3 regions of the Dechloromonas sp. ZS-1 genome follow, and region 3 is predicted to be linked to each of the others. Evidence: riboswitches for the same ligand, from Rfam matches in the RefSeq annotation. Region 3 holds a riboswitch; each other region holds the start of a gene.
The links. A riboswitch is a leader RNA that binds a small molecule or an ion and turns the genes downstream of it on or off. The one in region 3 is predicted to bind cobalamin.
Positions count from the first base shown of each region.

Region 1: linked by a shared signal. The riboswitch ahead of AACO21_RS04550 (TonB-dependent receptor) and the one ahead of bluB (5,6-dimethylbenzimidazole synthase) in region 3 are both predicted to bind cobalamin.
Region 2: linked by a shared signal. The riboswitch ahead of AACO21_RS00540 (energy-coupling factor ABC transporter permease) and the one ahead of bluB (5,6-dimethylbenzimidazole synthase) in region 3 are both predicted to bind cobalamin.

Region 1 covers NZ_JBDIYD010000002.1:360,347-366,351, reverse strand. The annotation lists gene AACO21_RS04550 (TonB-dependent receptor) at 1-1,743, opposite strand, end outside; cobalamin riboswitch at 1,869-2,124, opposite strand; gene AACO21_RS04545 (6-carboxytetrahydropterin synthase) at 2,246-2,836, opposite strand; gene AACO21_RS04540 (GTP-binding protein) at 2,830-3,912, opposite strand; gene AACO21_RS04535 (Fur family transcriptional regulator) at 3,994-4,464, shown strand; gene AACO21_RS04530 (hypothetical protein) at 4,550-4,921, shown strand; gene AACO21_RS04525 (indolepyruvate ferredoxin oxidoreductase family protein) at 5,109-6,005, opposite strand, start outside.
Region 2 covers NZ_JBDIYD010000001.1:106,401-112,405, forward strand. The annotation lists gene cobM (precorrin-4 C(11)-methyltransferase) at 1-635, opposite strand, end outside; gene AACO21_RS00525 (ABC transporter ATP-binding protein) at 637-1,509, opposite strand; gene AACO21_RS00530 (CbiQ family ECF transporter T component) at 1,512-2,255, opposite strand; gene AACO21_RS00535 (energy-coupling factor ABC transporter substrate-binding protein) at 2,245-2,637, opposite strand; gene AACO21_RS00540 (energy-coupling factor ABC transporter permease) at 2,634-3,314, opposite strand; cobalamin riboswitch at 3,445-3,652, opposite strand; gene hybE ([NiFe]-hydrogenase assembly chaperone HybE) at 3,702-4,274, opposite strand; gene AACO21_RS00550 (HypC/HybG/HupF family hydrogenase formation chaperone) at 4,267-4,557, opposite strand; gene AACO21_RS00555 (HyaD/HybD family hydrogenase maturation endopeptidase) at 4,557-5,051, opposite strand; gene AACO21_RS00560 (nickel-dependent hydrogenase large subunit) at 5,051-6,005, opposite strand, start outside.
Region 3 covers NZ_JBDIYD010000001.1:433,850-439,854, forward strand. The annotation lists gene AACO21_RS02155 (cobalamin-binding protein) at 1-399, opposite strand, end outside; gene cobD (threonine-phosphate decarboxylase CobD) at 396-1,388, opposite strand; gene cbiB (adenosylcobinamide-phosphate synthase CbiB) at 1,381-2,322, opposite strand; gene bluB (5,6-dimethylbenzimidazole synthase) at 2,319-3,074, opposite strand; cobalamin riboswitch at 3,116-3,303, opposite strand; gene AACO21_RS02175 (cobyric acid synthase) at 3,362-4,825, shown strand; gene AACO21_RS02180 (response regulator) at 4,858-6,005, opposite strand, start outside.

The sequences.
Region 1 (6,005 bases), on a different contig from region 3:
CTGCAGACGCGTGACGTTGCCTTCAAAGCGCCAGTTTGGCGAAGGCGTGAGTGCGGCGGCGAGCTCGATTCCTTGCGAATACTGGCTGCCACCCTGGATGGAGAGGGCCGAGTTGTTCGGGTCGCGGGTGACGATGTCGTCCTTGTCGATGCGGTAGAAGGCAGCGCTCCACTCACCCAGGCCGTTGCCCAGCTTCTGTTTGAGGCCGACTTCGACCAGCTTGCCGCGGGTCAGCTTGAAGTCCGCATTGGCCAGATTGAGCGAAATCATCGAGGTCACCGGATCGTGGCCGGTGGCGTACTGGGCGTACACGCTGGTATCGCGGGTCAGGAAGTGGGTCAGGCCGAGACGCCAGGCATTGCCGGTCAGGCTGCGGCCAAAGTCGGTGCCCGAAACCAGTTCGTCGCGATAGATATTGGCGCGGTCATGACGGAAGCCGGCCAGCAGCAGCCAGCGTTCGTCGAACTGCCAGGCATCTTCGGCATAAAAGCCGTGCAGGGTGCTGGCGGTGTCGAATTTGGCCAGGGTGGCATCCGGGCTGAACCACTGACCATGTGCCGGATTCTGGATGCTCACGCTGGAACTGCCGCCATAGGGGGCGTTGTTGATGTGCCGGAAACTTACCCGGGCCGCCTCCCAGCCCAGCACGGCGCGATGGCTGCCGTGCTTCAGGCTGGCCTCAAGGCGGTTGCCGGTCTGCGCGAGCTCATGCTGGATGTGCAGGTAATCGCTACGGTCGACGCGATGGGCGGCGGTATTCAGCGTATAGCTTTCGATGTTCATCCAGCGGCGCTTGGATTCGAGGTGATACAGCTCGTTGCTCAGGCTCAGGCGATCATTGACCTGCCATTCGACGCGGGCGCGCAGACGCGTGTCGGCGTAGCGGATCACGGCGTCGTCGGCGTTGTAGTTCTCGCGGCGCAGTTCCGGCAGGATGCGGCCGTTGTCATGCGGCGTGCCCCAGTAGCGTTCCGGGCGATTGACGCTGTAATCGGCCGTCAGGTCCACGCGCAGATCGCTGCTCGGCTGCAGGCGCAGCCGGCTCATCAGCTTGGCTTCCCGGGATTGGCCGAGGTCGCGGTAACCATCGATATCGGTGCCGTAGGCGTCGATCCGGTAGCTGGCAATCTCGCCCAGCCCGCCGGTGGCGCCGACCCCGAGGCGCTTGACGCCATCGGTGCCGACGGCGGCCATGGCTTCCTGGCTGGCGGTCCGGCTCGGTTCCTTGCGGATGGCGTTGATCGTTGCCCCCACCGTACCGCTGCCAAAGACCACCGAGGCCGGGCCATGCAGCACTTCGACGCGCTCATAGCCCCAGGCGCTGCCCGGATAGTTTTGCGTGCCGGCACCGGTCTGGATCCGGATGCCGTCTTCGGCAATGCCGACCGAGTTGGTGCCGGTGTAGCCGCGTGCGGAGAAGGACAAGCCCCCCGTCCCGCCGGAGCCGATGTCGGTGATCCCGGTGGCGCGGGTGATCCCCTCGCGGATCTGGAAGTCGCCGCGCTCCTGCATTTGCAGGGCATCGACCGTGCTGACTGCGGCCGGCAGTTCGCGCGCCGTGATGCCCGTGCGGCTGCCGGTCGGCGTGGCCTGATCGAGATGCAGGCTGGCGGCGTTGCGATGAGCGCTGACCTCGACGGTCGACAGCGTGGTTTGGGCAAAAACCGGCAGGCTCGTGGCCAGGGCGACGGCGGCCGCCAGGCGGTTGGGTGTGAACAAGGGGTAGGGCAGAGTGTGCAACATGGTCTTTCCTCAAAAGGACCGTCTGCACGCGCAAAGATGATCGGCGACGACCTGTGGTCGACGCATCGCTGTCATCCTCCGCATCCCCGCAGACGATCCATTGCATACGCTGTACCGATGGCTCGGACAGCACGAATGCAGCAGGCCGGTCTCCGGGCTTGCCAGTCTTGCCGCATCGCCTTCCCACGTCATCCGCGCGCGTCCGTCCGGACGCCACGTCATGTCGCAGTGGCAGGTGAATCGTCGATTCACCGTGATGCAGCCGCACTGGCTTACCGTTGCGGGGGCAGCCGAGGCATTGCAACCCCAAGGGGGCGCGCACCTCATTCCCGTTTCACCCGTTTTGTCACCAAAACAGGCACCTGATGCAGTGTGGATACCCTGAGTCGCCACCCGGAAGGTATCCGGTTCTGTCTGGATGGCGTACTGCGTTGTCCCCCCGTGCAGGAAGGACAACTGCGGCGGCATCATACGTTTTGCCGCCGGGATGGGCAACCCATGCTCAAGCCGCACGCTGTGCCGGGGCGGGGAAGAGGCGGTGGAGCAGGGCGGCGGCCGGACTGGCCTGCGGTGCGGGCCAGTCGGCGCGGAGGGCGGGCGAGAACTGCACGTCCGCCGGCAAAATCAGGCCCATGGCCGGGTTGACCGCATCCGCCCGGAAACACTGGGCGTAGCCGGTTTCGGTTTCATGCACGATGACCGAGTTGAGACGCACCGCGCCTTCGCCATTGCGGTGCGGCGTATGCTGCAGCACATGGTCGATAAGTACGAAGAAGACGCGCGCGAACTGCTCGGCACTCGGTGAAACGGGCAGGATCAGCCAGCGCTCGGAAAACTGCTGCGCGGCCGCCAGATAGGCCGGATCGTCACCGGCCCAGACGCTGATGGCATGGTCGAAGGCATCGATCAGCCAGTTCGGCCCCTGCTTCAGGAGGCCGAAGTCATAGACCATCTGGCCGTGGTCCAGCGTGTCGGCTTCGAGCAGCAGGTCGAGCTTGTACGAGTGGCCGTGGATCGAGTGCGAGCAGCGCCGCGTGCTGCAGCCGCGCACGATATGGGCATGCTCGAACTTGAAGCGTTTGCGGATCAGCACGGATCAGCCGGTGCGCCGCTGTCGCGGACGCCGCAGAACATCTCGAAAGCCTGTTCGATCATGCCTTGCGGCACGTCACGCACGATGAAAACGAGGCGGCTCTTTCGGTCGTTGTAGGGCGCATCGCTCGGCCAGGCATCAAGCATGGCGTAGGGGTACATGACCTGCTGGACGCACTGGATGACGCGCGGCTTGGGGTCGCCTTCGATGTTCAGCAGGCCCTTGATCCGCAGGATGCGTTCGCCCACGGTGTCGAGCAGGGTGCGGACGGCATCGGCAAAGAAGACCCATTGCAAGGGCTGATCGAAGGTCAGGGCAAAGCTGTAGACGTGCGCATCGTGGCGGTCGACATCGTGGTGGTGGTGATGATGTCCGTTGGCCTGGCGGCGTTCTTCTCGGACTTTTTCTTCGGCCAGCCAGTTGGCGACATCGGCTGTCTTGTTGCCAGGGTCGTACAAGCCGCAGTCGGTCAGTGAGGCGAGGGCGACTTCGCCGCGCCGCACATAGATCTGGGGGGCGGAGGGGTTGAGGCGGCGCAAGGTGCTGCTCACCGCTTCAAGTTGTTCCGGGCTGGCCAGGTCGCATTTGCTGAGCAGCAGGCGGTCGGCCATGGCCACCTGCTTGACCGGCTCCGGCTGGCGTGCCAGTTGTTCCAGGGCGTGCGTGCTGTCGACCACGGTGACCACGCCATCGGTGCGGAAACGGTCGGCCACGAAAAAGTCTTCCATCAGCGTGAAGATCACCGGCGCCGGATCGGCCAGGCCGGTGGTTTCGATGATCACACGCTCGATCGGCGGCAGTTCGCGGCGCAGACTCTTCATGAACAGCTCGGTCAGGCTACGCGTCAGGTCGCTGCGCACGGTGCAGCAGATGCAGCCGGAGTCGAGCAGGACCATGTTTTCGTCGATTTTGCTCACCAGATGATGGTCGACCGCCACGCTGCCGAATTCATTGATGAGTACCGCCGTGCGCGCCATCTCCGGCTGGCTGAGCAGGTGATTGAGCAGCGTGGTCTTGCCTGCCCCGAGAAAACCGGTCAGCAGGGTCACGGGAATGCGGCGGTCGTTCGAAGCCATGGTGATCGATGCGTGGTGAAAGATGCAATGTTATAACATATCATTTGTAATCACCAAGCCCGCCCCTCTACAATGACGCCCATGACTGCCGAAGCCTCCTGCGCCCAGACCGGCGCCGACTACCTGGCGCGTGCCGCCTTGCGCTGCAAGGATCAGGGCGTCCAGCTCACGCCCATCCGGCGCGACGTGCTGGCCCTGCTGCTCGAACACGACAACGGCCTCAAGGCCTATGACCTGCTGGCCCGCATCAAGACGCTGCGCAGCAATGCGACGCCGCCGACGGTGTACCGCGCCCTCGATTTCCTGATCGAGCAGGGCCTGGTGCACAAAATCGAGCGGCTCAACCAATTTGTCGCCTGCCGCCACGAAAGCCATCAGTTGCCCGGCCTCTTTCTCGTCTGTACGGGCTGCGGCAGCGTCAGCGAACTGCATGATCACGGCTTGATCGACACCGTTCAGCAGCAGCTGGCCCGGGTCGGCCACCGCTTTGACTGCCAGGAGATCGAACTGGCCACGCGCTGTCCTGACTGCCAGGCCAAACACGCCACCTGACGAGAAAAATGCCGTTTGCCGCTGTTAGCGGCGCGGCCGCTTTGAGACAATCCTGTCTTTGTCCGTTTCTCAAGCGATTGCCACCATGATCCAAGGCCAGTACCGCTATTCCATCCTGCAAGTGCCGGAAGCCGTGACCCCGCTCAAATTACGCGGCCACCTCCGCAAGGAAATCGAGGCCGTGCAGGCCACCGCCAAAAACGAAGAAGACATCATCCTGATCCGCCTCTTCGTCCTGGAAAAAGTGCTCTTCGGTCTGGGCCAGAAGAAGGTCGACAGCATCCTGCATGGCATCGTCGCCAAATGCCCGAACATCCAGCGCATTGAACTGGAACCGCTGTCCCGCCCGCTCAGTGCTGAAGAAATGCAGGAAGCCGCCGAGGACGCGCAAGCCAACCTCGAAGCCCTGACCCAGCGCGTGATGGCGACCAAGGGCCTGGGCGCGCCGACCGCCTGAGGCGCGATCTGGTCGCAGCCTGAAGCGTGTTGGAGCACAGGCGGGCGCAGGCCTCGCCGGCCTGCGATCTCCCGCCGCCCAGCTAAACCGCCCTGCGGAAGATGTGCTGCCCGCGCCGATACCGGCCAAAAAAATGCCCGGCTTGTGCCGGGCATTTTGCTGCCTGAACGGACGTTGACCGTCGGACTCAGCGGCTGACCACCGGAATCCGTACCGGGATGCCGCGCACACCGGTCTGGGGGGCGGCGTGCACGCCCGATTGCGTACCGGGGGTGCGACCCTGCTTGAAGTCCTCGATCAGTGCCTGACGACGCAGCTCGGCCTGCGCTGCATAGCGCTCGCGCACCGGGCCGTAACCGCGAATATCGGCGGGCAGGCTGGCGAGGGCCACGGCGGCGGCGTGGTTGGCCGGGCTGAGTGCCTGTTCGAGCTGGGCGAGCAGGGCTTCGTAGTCGGCCAGCAGTTGCCGTTCCAGCTTGCGGTCGCGGGTGTGGGCAAAAGGATCGAGCGCAGTATTGCGCAGGCGGCGGCAGCGGGCCAGCAGCCCGAGCAGCGGTGCGGCCCAGGGGCCGAAGCGGCGCTTCTTCGGGGTCTCGCCGTTGAGTAGCGGCGGCGCGAAGTGATAGACCACGCGGAAGTCCCCCTCAAACTGCGCCGCCAGCTTGGCCTGGAAGGCCGGGTCGCGGTGCAGGCGGGCGACCTCGTATTCATCCTTGATCGCCAGCAGCTTGTGGTAGTTGTGGGCGACGGCGACGGTCAACGCCTCGCTGCCCGGCAAAACCCGCTGTTCCGCCGTGCGGATGCGCTCGACCCATTGGGCGTAGCGAGCGGCGTAAGCCTCATCCTGATAGTCGACCAGATGGTCGGCGCGCTGGGCGATCAGCGCAGCCAGCGTCGGTCCTTCCGGCTGGGCGGCAGGCGCTTCGCCACGGGCCAGACGCAGCACTTGCGGCAGGTCGACCGCAGCCAGACGCCCCCACTGGAAGGCGCGGCTGTTCGAGGCGACGGCGGCACCGTTGATCTCGATGGCGCGCAGGATGGCCGCAGCCGAGAGCGGAATCAGGCCGCGTTGCCAAGCCAGGCC
Region 2 (6,005 bases), 330 kb from region 3:
TTGATGTCCCTGATCGTGCCGCGCACGATCTTTTCTTCGCCCGGCCAGCTGGCCTTCTGCACGACCAGGATCGGCGCGTCTTCCGGCCAGCCGGCCGCGAGCAGGGCGTCCTGAACCTTGTGCAGCAAGGTGATCGAGAGGTAGATGCAGAGCGTGGTCTTGTGCGCGGCGAGGGCTTCGAGTTCTTCGCCCGGCGGCATCGGCGTGCGTCCGGCCACGCGGGTCAGGATCACCGTCTGGGTGACTTCCGGCAGGGTCAGGGTTTCGCCGGCGGCGGCCATCGAGGCCATCGCCGACGAGACGCCGGGCACGACACCCCATTCAATGCCGGCGGCAGTCAGCGGGCGGGTCATTTCGATCAGCGCGCCGTAGAGGCCGGGGTCGCCCGTCTGCAGGCGGACGACGGTCTGGTGTTGGCCGGCGGCGGCGATCAGCCAGTCGGTCATCTCCTCCAGGGTCATATCCTTGGAGTCGCGGATCGCGCAGCCCTCGGGCGTGAATAGGGTGGCGGCCTGATCGACCAGCGAGCCGGCGAAGAGCACCGCCCCCGCCTGTTCGAGCAGCGTGCGGCCTTTGACGGTGATCAGGTCGGGATCACCGGGGCCGGCGCCGACAAACCAGATTTTTCCGGGCATTTCAGGGGTTCTCCTGCGGTCGACCGTCGCCGGTGGCCCGATTTGATGGGCCGGACGACGGAGAAAGGTGAGTGATCAGGGCATCCAGGCTGCGCAGCGGCGGGACGGCGATGCCCCGTGCGGACAAGGCGGTTTCCAGGCGCAAGACCCCGGGCAAGGGCTGACCTGCCGCCTGCAAGCGGGCGGTGTGCGCGGGCAGCGCGCTGGCCGGAAAGGAGGCAATGCAGCGCCCTGCCGCCAGCACGTGCAGGGCATCGGCCCAGGCGTAGGCGAAATCGATATCGTGCGTCGCCAGGACAATGCTGACGCCGGCTGCCGACAGGCGCTCAAGCAAGGCCTGCATCTCGGCCTGCATGGCGGGGTCCAGCCCGGCCATCGGCTCATCGAGCAGCAACAGGTCGGGCTGCATGGCGAGGACACCGGCAATGCAGACGCGCTTTTTCTGGCCGAAGCTGAGCTGATTCACCGGCGCGCCGGCCAAGGCGCTCAGGCCGACCACGGCCAGCGCCGCGTGTACGCGGGCCTCCACCGTGGGCGCATCGAGCCCGAGGTTGAGCGGCCCGAAGGAAACATCCTCGGCGATCGTCGCCCCGAACAACTGATTGTCGGGATTCTGAAAGACCAGCCCTACCCGCCGGCGCAAGGCGTGCAAACCGGCGCGGCTGTAATCGAGCGGCACCCCGTCGAGCATCAGGCGTCCGGCCTCTGGACGCAGCAACCCGGCTGCATGCAGCAGCAGCGTGGTCTTGCCCGAGCCGTTGGCGCCGAGCAGGGCATTGCGGCTGCCGGCCTCGAAGTGCAGCGAACAGTCGGCCAGACCGGCCGTCTGGTCGCCATAACGGAAATGGACGGATTCGAAGGCGAGCACCGGCATCCTCAAGCACCCCATCCGATCATGACCACCAGCGCCAAACTGGCAGCGAAGGCCAACAGACGGTCGCGCCTTGCCGTCGGATACACCGGCAACAGGAAACGCAGCCGCCCCTCGCCCAGGCGCATTGCAGCGGCCCGCTCCAGCGCCTGGGCCCGCAGCCAGACCTGTACCGCCAGACTGGCCGTGATGAGTTGCAGCCCGCGCCAGCGGGCCCGCAACGAAACGCCGCCCAGGCGCGCCTGCTGGGCTGTCCGCACCGCCCGCCATGCGGCGGCAAAGACGAACAGCATGCGGTAACACAGGACCATCAGATCGAGTAGGCTGGCCGGCACCCGCAGGCGACGCAGCATGCCCAGCAGATCCGGCAACGGGGTACTGAGCACCAGAAACAGCAAGGCGGCAAGCGCAGCCAGCGCCCGCGCGCCCAGTTCGGCCAGGCGCAGACCGCCCTCGGGGAGCCAGATCAGATGCAGGGCGCCCATGGCGTCCGTCTGTACCGAAACCAGCAAGGTCAAGCTCGACAGCAGCAGAAAGGCCAGACCCGGTGCGGCAACGCGCCCGTAGGCCCGCCAGGGCGTCCCCGCCCCCCAGACGCTCAACAGGCTCAACACGCCCGCCACGCTCAGTACCCGCAGCGGCGCCGTGCCGGCAAACGCCAAACCGCCGGCAGTCAGGGCGAAACCGGCCTTGGCAAACGGGCAGACCGTTCGCCACGGACTGCGCTGGGCGAGGGCTTCAATCCACATGCGGGCTCTCCTGCGTCGTATCCCGCCCGACGGATTTGGCTCCGGCGGGATGGTCGACCGTCGGACACACCGCGGCCGAGGGGACCGAGGCCGCCTTGCGGAATTCCGCCCGCGCCGTGGCGCGGCCCAGCCAATAGCCGAGCAGGCCTGCACCGAGCGCGGCCTGCAAGGCAAACAGCAAGGACTCGATTTCACTGCCGGGCGGGGTAAAGAGCGGCTTGGCCCAGGGCTGGTAGTCCGGCGCCAAGCGGCTGATCTCGGCCTGGGCCTGCTGGTCGCTCCCCTGGAAGGCGGCCTCGCCCGGCTCGATCACCCAGAGCGGCAACGCACCGAGCAGCAGGACCGCCCCCCCGAGCAGGAAACTGCGTACGCACCCGATCATGGCTTGGCCTCCGCCAAGCCCCGCCAGAGCGGCAGGTTGCGCAATTCATCCGCATTGAGGCGGCGCAGGGTATTGACCACGAGCACGGTGAGCAGGCCTTCGCTCAAGGCAAGCGGAATCTGGGTCAGGGCAAAAATGGTCACGAACTTGGCAAACGCGGCCGTCACGCCGCCCAGCGGGTCGGGAAAGGCCAGCGCCAGCTGCCCGGCCGTCGTCACATAGGTCGCCAGATTTCCCAGGCTGGCGGCCACAAACACCGCGCCGCTGAACGGCACGCCCACCCCGCGCGCAGCGCGGAAAAGCACATGGCAGACGAGCGGCCCGACCACGGCCAGTGAAAACAGGTTGGCACCCAGGGTCGTCAATCCGCCATGCGCCAGCAACAGGGCCTGGAAGAGCAGGACCACAAGGCCGACCGGCACCATGGCCAGCGGACCGAAAAGCAGGGTACCCAGACCGACGCCGGTCGGATGCGAAGACGAGCCGGTCAGCGAGGGCAGCTTGAGGGCGGAGAGGACAAAGGCAAAGGCTGCCGCCACGCCGAGCAGCATGCGGCGCTCCGGCGCTGCCTGCAAAGTGCGGCGCAGGGCGTACAGTCCCCCGGCCACGAACGGGCTGGCCGCGATGGTCCACGCCAGCGCGTGCGGGGCCGGCAGGAACCCTTCCATGATGTGCATGCGACCTCCCTCGACGTGTGCGCAAATGCCAACGCACTATGACAAGAGGGAGAGAGGAGGAAGCGCAGACACAAAGCCCCTGAACAGGACGGCAGCCGGCGACAGTCCACCGCCCACACCCCGGGGCACAGTGCAACTCAATTCGTCGGGCCGGTCTTCTGGCTTACCCTCATCCTTCTCCGCCCCTTCCCGTGCCCTTGGCACAGTGGTTCGATGCGGAGTCGTCAGGCTTACAGCAGCGGGGGCTGCGCCGGACTGCCTGCTTGCGCAGGGTCACCGGCTTCCCGTTTCACCCAACCGTCAAAAAACAGTCAGGCACCCGAAGTGGGCCGGAGTATAAACGGGAAATATGGCGTTTGGGAACTGCAAAAAATTGGGGGGGACGCGTCAGCCCTGCTTGCCGGCCAGCCGACGGAAAAAGCCGCGACGCGACACGGGCGCCGCCGGCTCGGCGGGCGGCACAGGCGTTGAAGCGGGCGGGCCAGCCGTCTCTGGCACGCCCAGCGGCAGGCTCGACAGGACCGAGCGCATCGCATCCAGCGCCGCCTGACGGGCGGTCACATGATCCGGAATCGAACTCACCGGCGCGATCAGGGGGCAGTACTGATAGGGGCCGATCTCCGGGTCATCGTCTGCGATGAACTGCAGGGTGCCACAGGGCAGATTGAGGTAACGACGCTCGCCGGCCGGAATATCGCCCCACAGCGGCCCGCCGCCGGAAAGCAGGAGCAGGTTGAGAAACCAGGGGGTAATGACCACGCCCAGCCAGTCGCCGTCGTGCCGCACGAAACCGACGGCCTCGACCTGCAGTGCCGGATTGACGAAGGGCAGGTCGTGCATCCGCGTCGTCCAGATCTGCTGGTAATGCGCCTCGAGAAAAGCGCTCGGGTCTGTCTCGCGGGCTTCCGCAGGGCGGATGGGGGGCGGTTGCAGGGCGGGTTGGCGAAGGCGTTCAGTCATGCGCGCGGTCGAGATCGTGGAAATGCCGGTTCGGGTCGAACTCGCCATCGAGCGTTTCGGCCAGGGCCGCCAGCGCATCCTCGATCAGCCCCCGCTCGGCATCGCCGACCACATCCTTGGCCAGCCCCAGCGAGGTCAGGACCCAGGTGCCGACGGGCTGCGGGCCGATCAGCATCATGTTGATGCGTTCGCGCCGCCCATGCCGTTCCACCCAGGCGAATTCGCCCGCATTGTCCCCCTCGCCTTCCCATTCGACAACGCATTTCGGCACGGACAGGCACATCAGGCCGCCTCCTGCGCCCGCATCGTCGCCTGGACCCCGAGGCCAGCCAGGGCCGCGAGCGTCATCTCGATGAGCACCGGCAGTTGCGCCGCCACTTCCGGCGAGAGGGCCATGCCGAGGCCCATCGAGATCGGCTGCATGCCGACGATGATGGTCGTCCCCGGCGCCTTGCCGGTCAGTTCCAGACTGGCCAGCACGTCGGACAAACCGACCTGATGCGGCGAGAGCTTGGTGCGGAAAAACACCGGCACCGCGTCGCCTTCCAGCAAAACCGGCGTGGCAGGCGGTCGACCGCAGCGCACGCAATCGACCACGATCAGGCCCGCGAGGTCCTCCAGTTGCTCCAGCAGCTCCATGCCGCAGGTGCCGCCATCGACCAGCTCGACTTCGGGCGGGAAGGTCCAGCCCTGTTCGAGCGCCTCGATGACGCGCACCCCGACGCCTTCGTCGGTGAGCAGGATGTTGCCCACCCCCAGGATGACGATGCGCTTCATCAGGCGGCTTTGACCGTGATCACCGGATGGTTTTCCTGATCGACCACATGCACGGCGCAGGCCAGGCAGGGGTCGAAGGAGTGCACGGTGCGCAGGACTTCAAGCGGTTTCTCCGGATCGGCCACTGGGTTGTCGATCAGGCAGGCCTCATAGGCGCCCGCCTGGTCTTTTTCGTTGCGCGGCGCGGCATTCCAGGTGGTGGGCACGACGCACTGGTAGTTCTTGATCTTGCCGGACTCGATGACAATCCAGTGCGACAGCACACCACGCGGCGCTTCGTGGAAACCGACGCCCATCTGCTCGCCCTTGGGGAAGGTCGGGCGGTTGAACGTGGCGTAATCGCCCTTGCCCATGTTGGCCAGCAGCAGGTCCCACTGATGCAGCAATTCGTCGATCTGCACGGCGCAGCCCACCGCACGCGCGGCATGGCGGCCGATGGTGGAATGCAGGGCCTCGACGCCGACCGTCGTCCCGGCCACCTTGGACACCAGATCCAGCGCCGCGGTCGCGTACTGCTTGGTCGGCGCATGACCGGCGGCGAGCAGGTTCATGACGCGCGGCAAGGGGCCGACCTGCATCGGTTTGCCGTAGAAGGTCGGTGACTTCAGCCAGCTGTATTTGCCGTTGTCCTGGAAATCCGTGTAGTTCGGCGTCGTCTCGCCCTTGTACGGGTGCAGCGTGACATCGTTGCCGCCCTTGTAGTCGTACCAGGAATGCTTGATCGCTTCGGAAACGCCATCGATGAAATATTTGTCGTTGAAGCTGGTGATCGGCTTGTGGCTTTCCAGCTTGCTGCCGGCGATGAAGCCGCCGGGCAGGGCAAACTGCGTGCCCTTGCCGTCCAACGGGATGTCCGGCACGCACAGATAGTCGGTAATGCCGCGCCCGTACTTGGTCCAGTCGGCATAGTGACCGCCGATCACGCCGACATCGACGAGATAGCAGTTCTTGACG
Region 3 (6,005 bases):
CACTTCTTCCATGCGGTTCGGTTGGGAGACGTGGACCGTCAGCCCCAGGGCTTTCAGCTTTTCGATCTGCGGCATGTTGTTGCCGCTTTGCCAGGCCAGGACGAGATCGGGCTTGAGCGCGGCGACGGCCTCCAGATCAACGCGGGAATAGCCGCCGACACGCGGCACCTTCTTCGCTTCCGGCGGATAGTCGCTGTAATCGACGGTGCCGACCAGGCGCTCCCCGCCGCCGGCCGCATAGAGGCTTTCCGCGATGTGCGGCGCGAGGGCAACGATGCGCCGGGCCGGTTCCTTGAGGCGCACGGTGGCGCCGGTATCGTCCTTGATCACAACCTCGGCACGGGCGGAGATACTGGATAGGAGGGCGACGGTCAACGTCGCCAGCAGGGGCAATTTCATGTCGGGCTCCAGGCGGAGAGGGCCTCGGTCAGGCGTTGCCAGCCGGCTTCGTTGGCAGGCAGGCCAAAGCGCAAGAGCGGTGATTGGTCGAAACGGCGGGTCAGGATGCCGTGTTGGGCCAGATGTTCGTGCAAGGCCGCGGGGTCGTTCAGGGTCAGCGTGGCAAACAGGGGCGTCGCCTTGACCTCGCCCAAGGGGGCGAGCAGGGTCTGCAGTCGGGCGCCTTCAGCACACAGGCGCGGGCGCATGGCGGCTTGCCAGTCGGTGTCGAGCAGGGCCAGGCGGGCGGCGGCACGGGCCGGGCCGGAGACCGTCCACGGGCCCATCGCCGCCTGCATGCGTTCGCGCAGGGCGGCTGGGCCGAAGAAAAAGCCGACGCGCAGGCCGGCCAGGCCGAAGAATTTGCCGAGCGAACGCAGCACGATCAGATTCGGGGCCGCGTCGGTGCCGGCCAGCGCGGTGATGCTGTCTTCCGGCGTGGCATCGATGAAGGCCTCGTCGACGATCAGCCAGCCGCCCCGCTTGTGGAGTTGTGCGGCGGCATCGAGGACGACCGCCTGCGGATGCCGGTCGGCGCTGGGATTGTTCGGGTTGCAGCACAGCACATAGGGGGTGGCGGCGGTGAGGGCGCGCGGCAAGAGGGCATTCTGCAGAAAGCGCACCTTGTGGCCGGCGCGCTGCCAGGCGTGCGGGTGTTCGGCGTAGAGCGGTGCGATGCAGGCCACGGCGGCGCGGGGCAGGAGCGCGGGCAGCCACTGGATGGCGGCCTGCGAGCCGGCCACGACCAGACTGTTGGGATTGCCGTAATAGGCCGCGGCGGCGGCTTCCAGGCCATCATCGTCTTCCGGCAGGCGTTGCCAGACTTCGGGGGGCAGCGGCGGGACGGGCCAGCCATGCGGATTGATCCCGGTCGACAGGTCGATCCAGTCGGCCAGCGGACGGTGGTAACGGGCAGCGGCGGCGCGCAGGCGCCCTCCGTGTTCAAGCATGCAGCACCTCGGAGAGCAGGGCGATCAGGGCAAAGGTGGCGAGCCAGAGCCAGAGGCTGTGGCGGATCAGGCGGATGGCACGGGCCAGGTCACCGGCGACGGGGGCTGGGCCGGCGCCGAGCGGCGGGCGGATTTCTTCCTGGCCGTGATAGATGGCGGCCCCCCCCAGTTGCACGCCCAGGCTGCCCGCGCCGGCCGCCATGACCGGGCCGGCATTGGGGCTTTCCCAGACACCGGCCTGGGTGCGCCAGCAGCGCAAGGCGAGGCGGGTCTGGCCGAGCAGGGCATAGGTCAAGGCCGTGAGGCGGGCGGGGAGCCAGTTGAGCAGATCGTCGAAGCGGGCGGCAAAGCGGCCGAACAGGTTGTAGCGTTCGGTACGGTAGCCCCACATCGCATCCAGGGTGTTGGCGAGGCGGAAGAGCAGGGCGCCCGGCCCGCCCAGCAAGGCGAACCAGAACAGGGTGCCGAAGATGGCATCGTTGCCGTTTTCCAGCACCGATTCCATGCCGGCCTTGGCGACGCCGGAGGCATCGAGTTGGGCGGTGTCGCGCGAGACCATCCAGCCGACGCGCTGGCGGGCCTGTTCGAGGTCGCCGCTGGCCAGGGGGCGGGCGACGGCCTCGGCATGTTCGCCCAGGCTTTGCGCGCCGAGGGCGAAGTAAAGCAGGCCGATGTCCAGCAGCAGCCGTCCGGGTGGCGACAGGGTGTCATGCAGCCAGTAGGCAGCGCCGACCCAGGGCAGCACGCCAAGGCTCCAGGCGAGGATGCCCAGGCTGATCCGGCGCTGGTTGAGGCGGCGCTCGAGCGCCCCGGCCAGATTGCCAAAGCCGACCAGCGGATGCCAGCGCTGCGGCTCACCCAACAGGCGGTCGATGAGCACGGCGGTCAGTGCCGCCAGCGGGAGCGCCCAGGCGCCGGTCAACAGGTCGGTCATGCCGGAAATTCGCCGCGATCCTGAATGCCGGCCTGCATTTCGGCCAGACGGGTGGTCAGCGGATCGGCCTGGCCTGCATCGCCGGCGCCCCACTGGTCGTAATAGAGGAGATCGGTGATCGGCAGGCGGGGCAGCCAGCCGGCGGTTTCCAGCTCGGGCTTGTCCTTGAAATGGCTGACATAGCCGATGCACAGATAGGCGATCGGCACGATGTGCTCGGGGATGCCCAGCGCCGCCTGCAGCGCCGATTCGTGGAAGATGCTCACCCAGCCGACGCCCAGCCCTTCGGCGCGGGCGGCGAGCCAGAGGTTTTGCACGGCACAGACGCTGGAATACAGGTCCATGGTCGGCATGTGCGTGCGCCCCAGGACGAGGGGGCCGGTGCGCGTGCGGTCGCAGGTGATGCAGAGGTTGATCGGCGCATCCAGGATGCCTTGCAGTTTCAGCTGGCTGTAAAGTGTCCGCTTGTCATCCGGGAACATCCTGGCCGCTTCGTCGTTGGCCGTGCGAAATGCGTCATGTACCCGTTGCTTCACCTGCGGTGAGCGGACCACCAGAAAATTCCAGGGCTGCATGAAGCCGACCGAGGGCGCGTGATGCGCCGCCATCAGAATGCGGCTGAAAACCTCGTCGGGCACGGCGGTGGGCTGAAATTGCGCGCGCACATCGCGACGGCTGAAAATGGCGTGGTAGACCGCTGCCCGTTCGGCATCGGTAAAGGCGTGCGCGCTGGGCGCATTCGGGTTTTCCATGGATTCCCCTTCTGGAAACGCGGCGGCTTTCGTCCACAAAGCCGGTCAATCCGTCTCCTGGCCGGTCTTCTGACTCGGATTCGCCCGTTGCCGCGCCTTCCCGGTCGCTGACCAGTGGCCTGATGCGGCAAACGTCCTCCTCACAGCGTTGGGCACGTGGCGGAATCGCACCGCCTTCCCGATTCTCCTGCCCCGTTTGGGGGCGGGCACCCGGAGACACCTGCCCGAATGAGATCGGGCGGGGGCGATGGTGCCATAATTATGGGCTTTTGACATCCGGGCCAATCATGAAACGCGCTTCCCTGATGGTGCAAGGCACCACTTCCGATGCCGGCAAGTCCACGCTGGTTGCGGCGATGTGCCGTGTTTTGAAGCGTCGGGGCGTGCGCGTGGCGCCGTTCAAGCCGCAGAACATGGCGCTCAATTCGGCGGTCACCGTCGATGGCGGGGAAATCGGTCGCGCCCAGGCCTTGCAGGCGCTGGCCTGCGGCCTGGCCCCGCATACCGATTTCAATCCGGTGCTGCTCAAGCCGACCACCGACAAAAAGGCGCAGGTGATCATTCACGGCAAGGTGGCGGCCGACCTCAATGCCCGCGACTATCAGGACTACAAGCCACGCGCCATGCAGGCCGTTTTGGCCTCCTGGGACCGGTTGACCGGCGCCTACGACTGCGTGCTCGTCGAAGGCGCCGGTTCCCCGGCCGAGATCAATCTGCGGGCACGCGACATCGCCAACATGGGGTTTGCCGAGGCGGTCGATTGTCCGGTCATTCTCGTCGCCGACATCGACCGGGGCGGCGTCTTCGCCCATCTGGTCGGCACGCTCGATCTCCTGTCCGCATCGGAACAGGCGCGGGTGGTCGGTTTCGTCATCAACCGTTTTCGCGGCGACATCAGCCTCCTGCAATCCGGGCTGGATTGGCTGGAAGCACGGACCGGCAAGCCGGTGCTCGGGGTGTTGCCCTACCTGCACGGCCTGATGCTCGATGCCGAGGATGCGATTGCGACGGCGACGGTCGACGGCAAAAAAGCGGCCAAATTGAAAGTCGTGGCGCCGGCCTATCCGCGCACCTCGAACCACAACGATCTCGATCCGCTGCGCCTGCATCCGGAAGTCGATTTCCGCTGGATCGGCCCCGGCGAGGCGCCGCCTGCCGCCGATCTCATCGTCCTGCCCGGTTCCAAGGCCGTGCGCGCCGATCTGGACTGGCTGCGCGCCCAGGGCTGGGACAAGGCGATCACCCGCCATCTGCGCTACGGCGGCAAGGTGATCGGCATCTGCGGCGGTTATCAGATGCTCGGTCAGGCCATTCACGATCCGCTGGGCCTGGAAGGCGGCGGCGGCTCGACGCGTGGTCTGGCCGTGCTCGATGTCGAGACGACGCTGGAGCCCGAAAAGCAGCTGCGCAATGTGAGCGGTCACCTGAATCTGCCCGGTTCGCCGCCGATGGCCGGCTATGAGATTCACCTGGGCGTGACGCGGGGCAATGGTTTGGCCCAGCCATCCGTCTGGCTGGCGGGCGACCGTCCGGATGGGGTGATCTCGGATGATGGCCAGGTGCTTGGCACCTATTGTCATGGGGTATTCGACACACCGGAAGCGCTCAGTGCCCTGCTGCACTGGGCCGGTGCCGAAGCGGTCGAGGATGTGGATTTCGCGGCGCGGCGCGAGGCCGATCTGGATCGTCTGGCCGATGCCGTCGAGGCGGCGCTCGATTGGCAGAAACTGGCGCCCTGGCTGCCGGTTTGACGCGCAGGCAGGCCCGCACCGGGGCCTGAGTCTCAGGCGCCGTTCGGCTCGTCGTGGTGAATACGGCGCAGGGCGACCTGTTTCTGGATTTCCCGGAAATCCATTTCGCGCCCATGCAGGGCGTACAGCGTGCGCACGCTGTTGAAGCTCTTCTTGGCATCCGGTCCGGCCATGGTCTGGGCGGCCTGCTGGTCGGCCAGTTCGCGGTCGTTGAGGACCATCGCGGCACGCAGGATGTCGAGGCGGGCGGTGGTTTCCAGCGCGGCGGAAATGAGGGCGGGGCGCAGGCCGGCAAATTTGCTCTTGCCCTTTTCCGGGCTGGCGATGGCGAGCAGGGCGGCAAAACTGGCTTGTTCGTCCAGCGTGAGATTCTGAACTTCGGATTCGCGCATGCCGACCAGTACTTTCTCGGCGGAAATCTTGTCGTTACTCGCCACATGTGTGCGGGCATGGCTGAGTTTGTCGGCGGCAGACACGGCGCCGGGCATTGAATCGTTGGCAATCACATCGCCCATCGCAATGCGTGCCGTCTCGGTGTCGCCATTCAGGGTGGCGGCCTCGGCCAGCAGGCGTTTGCGCAGGTAATTGCGTGGCGTCTTTTTGGCAGCCTCGTCGAGGACGCGCTGGGCTTCCTCGGTTTCGCCCTGGGCGATGCAGATGTTGGCCTTGAGATCCACCGCATCGAAGTAATGCGGGGTGCTGGCGACGACGCGGTCGATCTCCTCGCGCGCTTCACCGTGACGGCTTTGCTGATGTAGCGAGCGGGCCACGCCGGCGCGGGCCCACGGGAATTCGTAATTGTTCAGAATGTCGCGATAGGCGTCCTCTGCGCCCACGGCATCGCCGCTGGCGAGCAGGGTTTCCGCCTGCTGGCGCAGGATTTCGAAGCGGTAGGGGCGACCGGCCTCGCTGTCCCGCTTGGCAGCAAGCAGCGCGAGGGCGCGGGCGTATTCCTGCTGGCGTTTTTCCCGGTAGTAATCGGCAAAGAAGTCCTTCTTCGCCATGATGCGGGCCAGGCGCAGGAGCAACTTGTCCGGCGAGAAAGGCTTGATGATGTAATCGTCCGGCACCAGTTCGACGGCGGAGACGACCTGCTCGTAGGACTGCTCGCCGGTGACCATCATGAAGATGGCTTCGTCCTTGAGCAGGTTGAAGCGGCGCAGTTCTTCCAGCAACTGCT